Regions from separate parts of the Butyrivibrio sp. AE2032 genome, predicted to be linked through region 3. Evidence: riboswitches for the same ligand, from Rfam matches in the RefSeq annotation. Region 3 holds a riboswitch; each other region holds the start of a gene.
What was found. Region 3 has a riboswitch for S-adenosylmethionine ahead of BO18_RS24010 (hypothetical protein). Riboswitches for the same ligand answer to the same signal wherever they lie in the genome.
Positions count from the first base shown of each region.

Region 1: it holds a riboswitch for S-adenosylmethionine, as region 3 does, so the genes downstream of both, metK (methionine adenosyltransferase) here and BO18_RS24010 (hypothetical protein) in region 3, are expected to answer to the same signal.
Region 2: it holds a riboswitch for S-adenosylmethionine, as region 3 does, so the genes downstream of both, metK (methionine adenosyltransferase) here and BO18_RS24010 (hypothetical protein) in region 3, are expected to answer to the same signal.

Region 1 covers NZ_JNLF01000003.1:991,825-995,035, forward strand. Annotated here, with positions in the region: gene BO18_RS06420 (DNA polymerase III subunit alpha) at 1-747, opposite strand, end outside; gene metK (methionine adenosyltransferase) at 875-2,065, opposite strand; SAM riboswitch class I at 2,153-2,283, opposite strand; gene BO18_RS32490 (hypothetical protein) at 2,550-3,211, shown strand, end outside.
Region 2 covers NZ_JNLF01000004.1:103,706-106,916, reverse strand. Annotated here, with positions in the region: gene BO18_RS14645 (CpaF family protein) at 1-335, opposite strand, end outside; gene BO18_RS14640 (hypothetical protein) at 332-1,237, opposite strand; SAM riboswitch class I at 1,511-1,609, shown strand; gene metK (methionine adenosyltransferase) at 1,692-2,885, shown strand; gene BO18_RS32870 (AAA family ATPase) at 3,009-3,211, shown strand, end outside.
Region 3 covers NZ_JNLF01000005.1:1,432,837-1,436,047, forward strand. Annotated here, with positions in the region: gene BO18_RS24000 (Imm51 family immunity protein) at 1-4, opposite strand, end outside; gene BO18_RS36040 (hypothetical protein) at 215-349, opposite strand; SAM riboswitch class I at 686-771, shown strand; gene BO18_RS24005 (hypothetical protein) at 860-1,573, shown strand; SAM riboswitch class I at 1,639-1,723, shown strand; gene BO18_RS24010 (hypothetical protein) at 1,802-2,389, shown strand; gene BO18_RS24015 (ADP-ribosylglycohydrolase family protein) at 2,403-3,211, shown strand, end outside.

The DNA of each region.
Region 1 (3,211 bases), on a different contig from region 3:
TTCTTCGCTCTTTACATAGTACTGACCACCTTCGTAGCGCATACGGTCTTCGTCAGAAACCTTCTTGCCGGTCTGGATGCAAAGAAGAAGGTCATGGGCCTCAGCATCATCGGCATAGGTGTAGTGGCAGTCGTTGGTTGCAACCAGCGGAATATCCAGCTGATCAGACAAAGCAAGGAGTGTATTATTTACCATGCGCTGCTCGGGGATCCCGTGATCCTGCAGTTCAAGGAAAAAATTGCCATGGCCGAAGATAGCATCCAAACGCATTGCCGCCTCTTTTGCCTGGTCGTTCTTACCCTTTACGATGTTCCTTGGAATCTCTCCTGCGAGGCAGGCACTGAGAGCAATTATACCCTCGTGATATTTCTCCAAAAGCTCCATATCTACTCGGGGCTTATAGTAATAACCCTCAGTAAATCCGCGGCTTACGATGTGGGAAAGATTCGCATAGCCTGTGTTGTTCTCAGCAAGGAGCACCAGGTGGTAGTACCTGTCATCTGAGGCAGAAGTTTCTTTTTCAAAACGGGAGCCGGGAGCCACATAGACCTCGCACCCTATGATGGGATTGATTCCCTCTGCCTTGCAGGCCTTGTAGTAATCGATAACGCCGTACATAACTCCGTGGTCAGTAATAGCCCCGGCAGTCATGCCCAGGTCCTTAAGGCGCTTCACATATTCTTTTATCTTATTGGAACCGTCCAAAAGAGAGTACTCAGTGTGGACGTGAAGATGAGCAAAAGCCATTTTGTTCCCCCAATACCCGATTAATTCAATAGAAAGATTATAGCATACGGCAAGTGACATAAAAAGGACAGGCAGTCTAAGTGACCACCTGTCCATGACATTCTGTCGATATTTCTTTTACCAAATATTACTGTACTGCTGCCTTAAGCTCTTCAACCTTATCTGTCTGCTCCCAAGGAAGGTTCAGATCGTTGCGGCCGAAGTGTCCATAAGCTGCTGTCTGCTTGTAGATAGGACGACGAAGGTCGAGCATCTTGATGATTCCTGCAGGACGAAGGTCGAATACCTTTCTAACTGCCTCTGTAAGCTTCTCATTAGAAACCTTGCCTGTTCCGAATGTATCAACAAGAACTGATGTAGGCTGTGCAACACCGATAGCGTATGAAAGCTGGATCTCTGCTCTGTCAGCAAGGCCTGCTGCTACGATGTTCTTTGCAACGTATCTGGCAGCATATGCAGCTGAACGGTCAACCTTTGTGCAATCCTTTCCTGAGAAAGCTCCGCCGCCGTGACGAGCTGCTCCGCCGTAAGTATCAACGATGATCTTACGACCTGTAAGTCCTGCATCACCCTGAGGTCCGCCGATTACGAAACGGCCTGTAGGATTGATGAAGATCTTTGTGTTAGCATCAACCATTGTCTGGTCAACAACTGCATCGATAACGTACTTTCTGATGTCAGCGTGGATCTGCTCCTGAGTAACCTTCTCATCGTGCTGAGTTGAGATAACGATAGCCTCAAGTCTGATTGGCTTGCCGTTCTCATCATACTCTACAGAAACCTGGCTCTTTCCATCTGCGCGAAGGTAAGCAAGTGTTCCGTTCTTTCTAACCTCTGTGAGTTTCTTTGTAAGCTTGTGTGCAAGGCTGATAGCGTAAGGCATAAGCTCCTCAGTCTCGTTTGTAGCGTAACCAAACATCATACCCTGGTCGCCGGCACCAATTGCCTCAAGCTGCTCATCTGTCATGTTGTTCTCTCTAGCCTCAAGAGCCTTGTCAACACCCATAGCGATGTCTGCAGACTGCTGGTCAAGAGCAACCATAACTGCACATGTGTTTCCATCGAAGCCCTTTTCGGAGCTGTCGTAACCGATCTCGCAAACTGTCTCACGAGCGATCTTAGCATAGTCAACAACTGCTTTTGTTGTGATCTCACCTGTGATGAGAACGAAACCTGTGCAAGCTGTTGTCTCGCAAGCAACACGGCTCATTGGATCCTGTGCCATGCATGCATCAAGGATAGCATCAGAGATGTTATCACAGATTTTGTCGGGATGTCCTTCAGTAACTGATTCGGATGTGAAAATAAACTTATCCATTCTTTTTCCTTTCTTGCGCTTTGCGCCATAAAATAAGAAATCCGCTTGTTGCGTGCACAAACAAGCGGAACTGACCAATTTCAGATCCTCTTATTGCTCGTAAGGTTTCTGCAGTTGAAGCAGAAGCAGTTGCACGCTCAGGTTGGCACCTTCCTCATGATCCAAGGGGTTGCCGTGGCTTCACAGGTCCTATGTACCTCCACCACTCTGAATAAGAGAACTAGTTAAAATATAATTGCTAAGCGGACATATATCTGTCGTCCGTTAAGCAATGATACCCTATAGCATAAATAAAATCAATAGGATAATTTGAAAATTTTTGTTAATTATGGTATATTGGCCTTCGATGTTTCTTTTTATGGATGGGTCTCATCCATTTCTGCTCGGATTCTTCCGGCTTTTTCGCAGAAACATTCCATTATTAAAAGCTAGAGTGAGTGAATCTTTATTTCGGTTTTTATGAATTTTAAAAGGAGGAAAGTATTTGAATCAAACTGAATATTTTAAGGACCGTAAAGCTGTGCTAGAGAAGGAGATTGCGGAATTAGAGCGAGAGATAGCTCTTTTGCCGGAAGGGTGTTTGACAATCAGCAAACGACAGAGAAAAGGAAAGGAGTATATTTCATATTATAAAGAGGTCAAAACAAGCGAAGGAAAACAAAAAATATATCTTTCCAGAGAAAAGGTAGACGAAGCCAAGATTTTAGCGCTTAAGGCTTATAAGTGGAGAATGCTACAGGATAATAAAAATGAATTGGAAGCCATAAAACATTATCTGAAGTACAGGATTAACAGTCATTACCTGGAAATGCTAAATCCTTTATCGCCATACAGACCGTTGCTTGTCGACGGCAAAAGCACCCCGGAAATATGGGAATCAGAACCATATGAAAAGTCTAAGGATCATCCAGAACACCTGATAGTTAAGGCACCAAAAGGAGAATTTGTCCGTTCGAAATCAGAGGCAATGATAGCGCAGGTATTATATACCAAAGGCATCCCTTATAGATACGAAAACATTCATGATATAAATAGGGTAAGTATAGCCTCTGACTTCACTATTATGAATCCAAAGACAAGCGAAATAAAAATATGGGAGCATTTTGGATTATGCGACAAACCATATTATCAGTCCACGATAGACTT
Region 2 (3,211 bases), on a different contig from region 3:
GATTCCTCGTCACGGAAAGCTAAGTCTGATCTGTATAGTTTTCCGTTTCTTTCGTAGAAGATCTTATATGGTCCGTTTACCATTATTTCCGTGATCGTCGGATCCTCCATCAGTGGTTCGATCACATCCAGTCTCCTGAGAGAATTGAAGACAGACTGAGCCATCTCGCGCTTTTCGTCCAGGCTCATCCTGCAGGAAGTGTTTTCTGATATCACATCTGAGATTATCTCGCGGAGTTTCTCGTCAGAAGGATCTGTCTCGCCCGAGATGGTATTAAGGACGCAATATGTTATCTGCTCTTTTATGTCGACAGTACCGGTCCTTGAAGGCGTCATACGGCAATTTCCCTCTGACCGATGTTCTCTTCATCGCCGGTCTCATTGGGACCGGCTGCGTAATAAACCGTGATCCTCTCCGGTCCCAGGATCTTTTTAAGCATTGATATGAGATCCTGTGCTCCGGGATCTTCGCTAGCGGTCTTAGACGGCAGGAGTATGTATACCATGTCGCATCCGCAGAGCAGTTCGGGAAGATCCTTTGTCCTGAAGCCTTCAATGACGGCCAGAACGTTGACCGATCTTGTCTTTGAATGCACGAGTTCCGCCGCGAGGTTCATGAGTGTGACAGAGCGTCCTGCTCCGAGATCGTAGACATCGTCGTAATTTGTACAGCTTCCCGGAGTGAGAAAACCGAGGTCATCCATATTGCAGTACTTGAGAATATCTTCGGGTGTGAATCTTTTTGATCTGCAGGCTTCGAGAAGCGAAGTCATGTTGCATCCCGAAGATCCTTTCCATAATGCTCTCAGTTTGCTCGTGAAATCGAGTCTGATGTTGATGTCGGCACCTCTGAAACTGTCAGACAGTTCGCATATGAATCTGTCCCTTACGTCTGTGTAGACGAACGGAATGACGGCGGAGAGAGTTCCTTTGACCGGGCCGGGTATTGTGGGTGTTTCCATAGGTGTGCGTAACAGGTGTATGAGTCTGGCACAGTCTATCGCCCCGCCGTCTTCCGTAAGCCTTATTGGAGAGGTTGTATGTGAAAAAGCTTGTTCTTCATTCATGTCAGCAGGATCGTATATGACCTTGGTATAGCTGCTGAAACGGTCGTCCAGATCATCTGGTTCAAGGTAGGGATCGACGATATAGGCGTCAGGGAAGAAACTGCTCAGGCGCTTTTTGAGAAGCGTATAGATATATCCGTTCTTCTCGTAGATCTTTATCGTGAAAGCCATATTCTGTTCCTCCTTGCGTCATTGGTTGATAAGCCGGATTGTAAGGCCGGCAAGCCTTTGATAAAAGCGACAAAATACGACAAAAACGACAACGGAAGATGCCATGAAACACGGTTTTCGCAGGGTAATAAATTAATTAATATTATTAACGTTTCGGCATTCCGTAACTGTTTTCGAAAAGAATTTTTCAAACCTTGCCGTCATATGCACCGGGACAATTGACAAAGGGGGTGAGGATAAGTAAAATCATCTCACAATAAAAAACAAGTTCATTGCTTATCAAGAGAGGTTCTAGGGACCGGCCCGTTAAGAACCCGGCAACCGCGGAAAGCAGCGGTGCCAATTCCGGCAGGGAAACCTGAAAGATGAGGATCGTTTATAAAAAGACGTTGGCCTTCTCCTTTCGGGGGAAGGTTTTTTCTTTAACAAAGGCATTGAACGGAAAGGAAAGACAATGAGAAATAAAAAAGGAAATTGGCTGTTCACTTCTGAATCCGTTACGGAGGGACATCCCGACAAGATCTGCGACCAGATCTCTGACAGCGTGCTCGATGCGATACTTGAGCAGGACAGCACGGCAAGAGTCGCATGCGAGACTTGCACGACTACGGGTATGGTACTCGTCATGGGCGAGATCTCAACATCGGCTTATGTCGATATTCCCTCGATAGTAAGGAACAAGATCAAAGAGATCGGATACAACTCCAGCGATATGGGTTTCGACAGCAATTCATGCGCAGTGCTCACATCGATCGATGAGCAGTCCCCCGACATCGCAATGGGCGTCAACGAGTCATATGAGGCTCGTCACGGCGGCGAAAAGGAACTCGATACAGGAGCAGGCGACCAGGGCATGATGTTCGGTTACGCAAACGATGACACACCTGAGCTTATGCCGATGCCGATATCTCTTGCACACAAGCTTACGATCCGCCTTACCGAAGTTCGCAAGAACGGTGCGGATTTCTTAAGGCCTGACGGTAAGTCACAGGTAACCGTTGAGTATGAGAACGACAAGGTGAAGAGGATCGACGCGGTAGTTATCTCTACTCAGCACAGCGCAGACGTGACTCTCGAATACCTTGTGGATTACATCAAAGAGAACGTCATCAAGCCCGTTATCCCTGCGGAGCTCATCGATGAGAACACGAGGATCTACATCAATCCTACGGGAAGATTCGTGGTTGGCGGACCTCAGGGCGACTCCGGACTTACCGGAAGGAAGATCATCGTCGATACATACGGCGGTTTTGCGCGTCACGGCGGCGGATGCTTCTCCGGAAAGGACCCCACGAAGGTCGACCGTTCCGCATGCTACATGATGCGTTATATCGCAAAGAACATCGTTGCGGCAGGAGTCGCATCGGAGTGTGAAGTACAGGTTGCTTATGCTATCGGTGTTGCAAAGCCGGTATCCGTAATGGTCGATACGTTCGGAACGGGAAGGATCGACGATGAGAAGATCACTGAGATCGTCAATAAGGTATTCGATTTAAGACCTGCAGCCATCATCAGGGATCTGGATCTCAGAAGACCCATCTATGCGAAGACTGCAAGCTACGGTCACTTCGGCAGGACTGATATCGACCTGCCCTGGGAAAAGACCGACAAGGCCGAGGAGATTAAGAAGCTCGCAGGCATCAGATAACTTCCGTTCATAGGACAATATAATTCATAACGCCCGGTTTCAGTCTCAACTTTAACCGGGCGTGTTGTTTTCGGGAAATATCTCTGCTAGCATTTGAAAAAGTCTTTACACGGAAGAATATGCATGAAAAAAGAACCCAAAGACAAGCCTCTGACACTGACGACGGCTGATGTAGGCAAAGAGATAGAAGACGCTAAGGTCACCTGCATAAAGGTGTTCTGCCCGAGGAAAGATAACGGTTTTGTATCTTTTCTCTGCGATGGCAGGTTTACCGTTGCCGGCAAGTCAAAGGTGGACATCGTGGAGGGTGGAACTTATTTCATCTC
Region 3 (3,211 bases):
CCATAAGTGGCCCTCACAGCTTGTATTTCTTATGTTTACGGAATTATGGAATTGTAAACCATAAGAAAAGAATGATCCGTCACAACTTCATTTTATTCTATTTTCGGAACGTTTAGTGAAACATTTTCGATTTTCGTTAGAAATCGCCTTAAAACATTTCTTGTTTTCGTTAGAAACCGCGCCAAAACATTTCTCGTTTTCGTTAGGAGTCCAGTTATCTGGCCAGCACCTTCATTGCCTTTGCATACTTCTTGGCAAAGTACCCGGCGGCAGCATAGCCTCTTTTCTGAGATGCGCTCATGGCAGGTCTGCCTGCTGTGTTTCTTACGTTATTGGTATTCTTCTTCATGACGGATCTCCTCCTTATCATCTGTATCTGCCTATATGATAAAAAGACAGATGGTCGGAAATTGTCGCATCTATCACTTTATAACAAACCCGGAGTAAGCAAAACATCTTGTTGAATATCCCAGGTTGCGGTGCTATATTTCATTTGTAAACTAAAATGGTTTACAAATGAAAAGTTGCGTATATCGATACATCCAAATCGTATTTTTGGCACCTTATAAACCACCTTCAATTTTATTATTTTATTAGCACCTCAACAGTCGTTTTTCAACCCTTGTATGTCCTTTTAATAGGACTGTTTTTCCTTGAAATCCGCAGCAGGCATGCTATACTTAAAGCACCATAAAGAGTACGCGAGGGACAAGCCCGTTGACCGTACAGCAACCTGCCTGGAGCAAGGTGCTAAAGCTTGAATGATGGGACCATTGGTTTTTCCTACCTCCTTTTGTGTGTGTACTGATCCCGTCATTCAAGCAGACGGGATCAAGTATTGAATACGGAGGTAACAAAAATGGGAAAGAGAACAGTAAGCGTAGCAGCAGCGATCAACATCAGATTCACAGGGGAAAACACCACACATAACCTGGGCGTTATGAGCGCCAGGCTTGATAAGAAGCAGTACAACAGGATTAAGGCTTCATATGATACCGGCATATTCCAGTACATGAACGAGGATACCGCCTTGGCCGACCTTATGAAGTTTTTCGACTGGGGCGAGGAAGATAACGACGATCAGAAGATCCTTATCGACTACCCGCTGGAGATCAGGTCAGGCTTTTCTTTCGAGATCCTGCCTGTATTGACCGAAGGCGGCAGCGATGAAGATAACGCTGAAGAAGACGGCAGCTTCGCGGAAACAACAGAAGATGATCTTGACCTTCCCAACGAATGGTTCGACGAAGACAGCGAAGAGTTTAAAAGAAGCGAAGCTTTCGAGGATGCCATGGACGGGCTGAAGGACTGGATGAGGCATAACGGCATGGAAGAAGGGCAGCGTCACTACTGCGTTGAAGACAATAAGGGACGCTACGTCTGTTCTTTGGACATCTCCTGGCCGTTCGGAGTTTTCGGACTTCAGAAAGGATTCACAAAACCATTGTGCATCCTGGCCTGGAACCCGGATGAAGAGAGCATTAAGAAAGCAGAAGAGTTCGGATTCACCTGCTTCACGGACATTGAAGAATTCAAGGACTACATAAGAAAGACATACTTGGGAGCAAGCTGAAAATGTCGCCCGGCATGCGACCAACAGGAATGACGCAGTCGTTATACTGAAGCCATAACAAGAAACAACCATTAAGAGTACGCGAGGGACAAGCCCGGTGACCGTACAGCAACCTGCAAAAGCAAGGTGCTAATGCTTGAACGATGGGACATAAGAATACACCTCTTCAAGGTCCCGTCGTTTAATCAAACAAAGACGAGATCAATAATTTAAAGGAGGTCATATAACATGGCAGGAGACGTAAAGTACATTACAAGGTACCAGAAGGCAAACACGACACAGGTGAACGTACGCCTTAGCAAGAAGTACGACGCCGACATTATCGGGTTCTTCGAGGAGATGGAGGACACCGGCAAGGCTACCTACATTAAGAAGCTTATCCGCGAGGATATGGCGCGCAGGGCGGCCGAGAAGGCAGACGGGGCTTCCGCTGAGGAGGCCGGCGGCGAGGCTGGTGGTGAGCCTAGTGGTGAGGCCGGAACAGAGCCCGCGCCGGAAAAGATACTGACGGTCGCAGAGCTTGCCGTAAGGATCGGTTCGAGCGTTCCGACCGTATCTTCCTGGTACCGATTCAAGAAAGAGAACCCGGAGCATGAGCTGGCAAAGCTTCTTCCCGACTTTTTCAGGAAGGGCGCGCACAGGACAAGATGCTGGCACGAGTCGGACATTGAGAAGCTTCTTAAGTTCAAGGCTTCCATTCCGCAGGGCAGGAACGGCGTCATGGGTTCCATAACGCAGAAGTATCAGAAAAGGAAGTCTGCCGGCAGCGGTGCGCAGGAAACAGCCGGCAGTCACGAAACAGATCACGCAGCATAAGGAGGTAACGGCAATGTTAGGAGCAATCATAGGAGATATAGTTGGAAGCAGATTTGAGTTTGACAGAGGAAACAAGAGCAGGGATTTTAAGCTGTTCACTTCCGAGAGCGACTTTACGGACGATTCTGTAATGACAGTCGCGGTTGCCGAGGCGCTTATGGACGCAGGCAGGGACGCTGACGAGAAGACCGTCAAGAAGCACATTATCCGTTCCATGAAGAAGTGGGGCCAGAAGTACCCCCACGCAGGATACGGCGCGAATTTCATATACTGGGTACTTTCAGATGACCCAGAGCCGTACGGAAGCCTGGGTAACGGTTCGGGCATGAGAGTGTCCGCAGCAGGCTGGCTGTACGACACCATAGAGCGCACCAGAGAGGTCGCGAGATGGACGGCCGAGGTAACGCACAATCACCCTGAAGGAATAAAGGGAGCAGAGTCCACGGCATCCGCCATCTTCATGGCAAGGAAAGGCGCGTCTTTGGATGAGATCCGCGACTATATCGTTAAGGAATTCGGTTACGACCTGTCCAGGACATTGGACGATATCCGTCCCAACTACCAGCACGTCGAAGACTGTATGCACACGATGCCTGAGGCATTCGAGTGCTTCCTTGAAGCTGACAGCTATGAGAGCACGTTAAGGAACGTCATGTACATCGGCGGAGACACTGATACTTTGTGCGCGATTGCCGGTGCCATAGCCGAGGCAAAATGGGGGATCCCGCACGGAATAGACATAGACGCTTATCACTACATGCCGCAGGAGATGGTCGACGTCGTCTTGAGATTCATGAAGTTCAACGGCGGCGTCTATCCGGA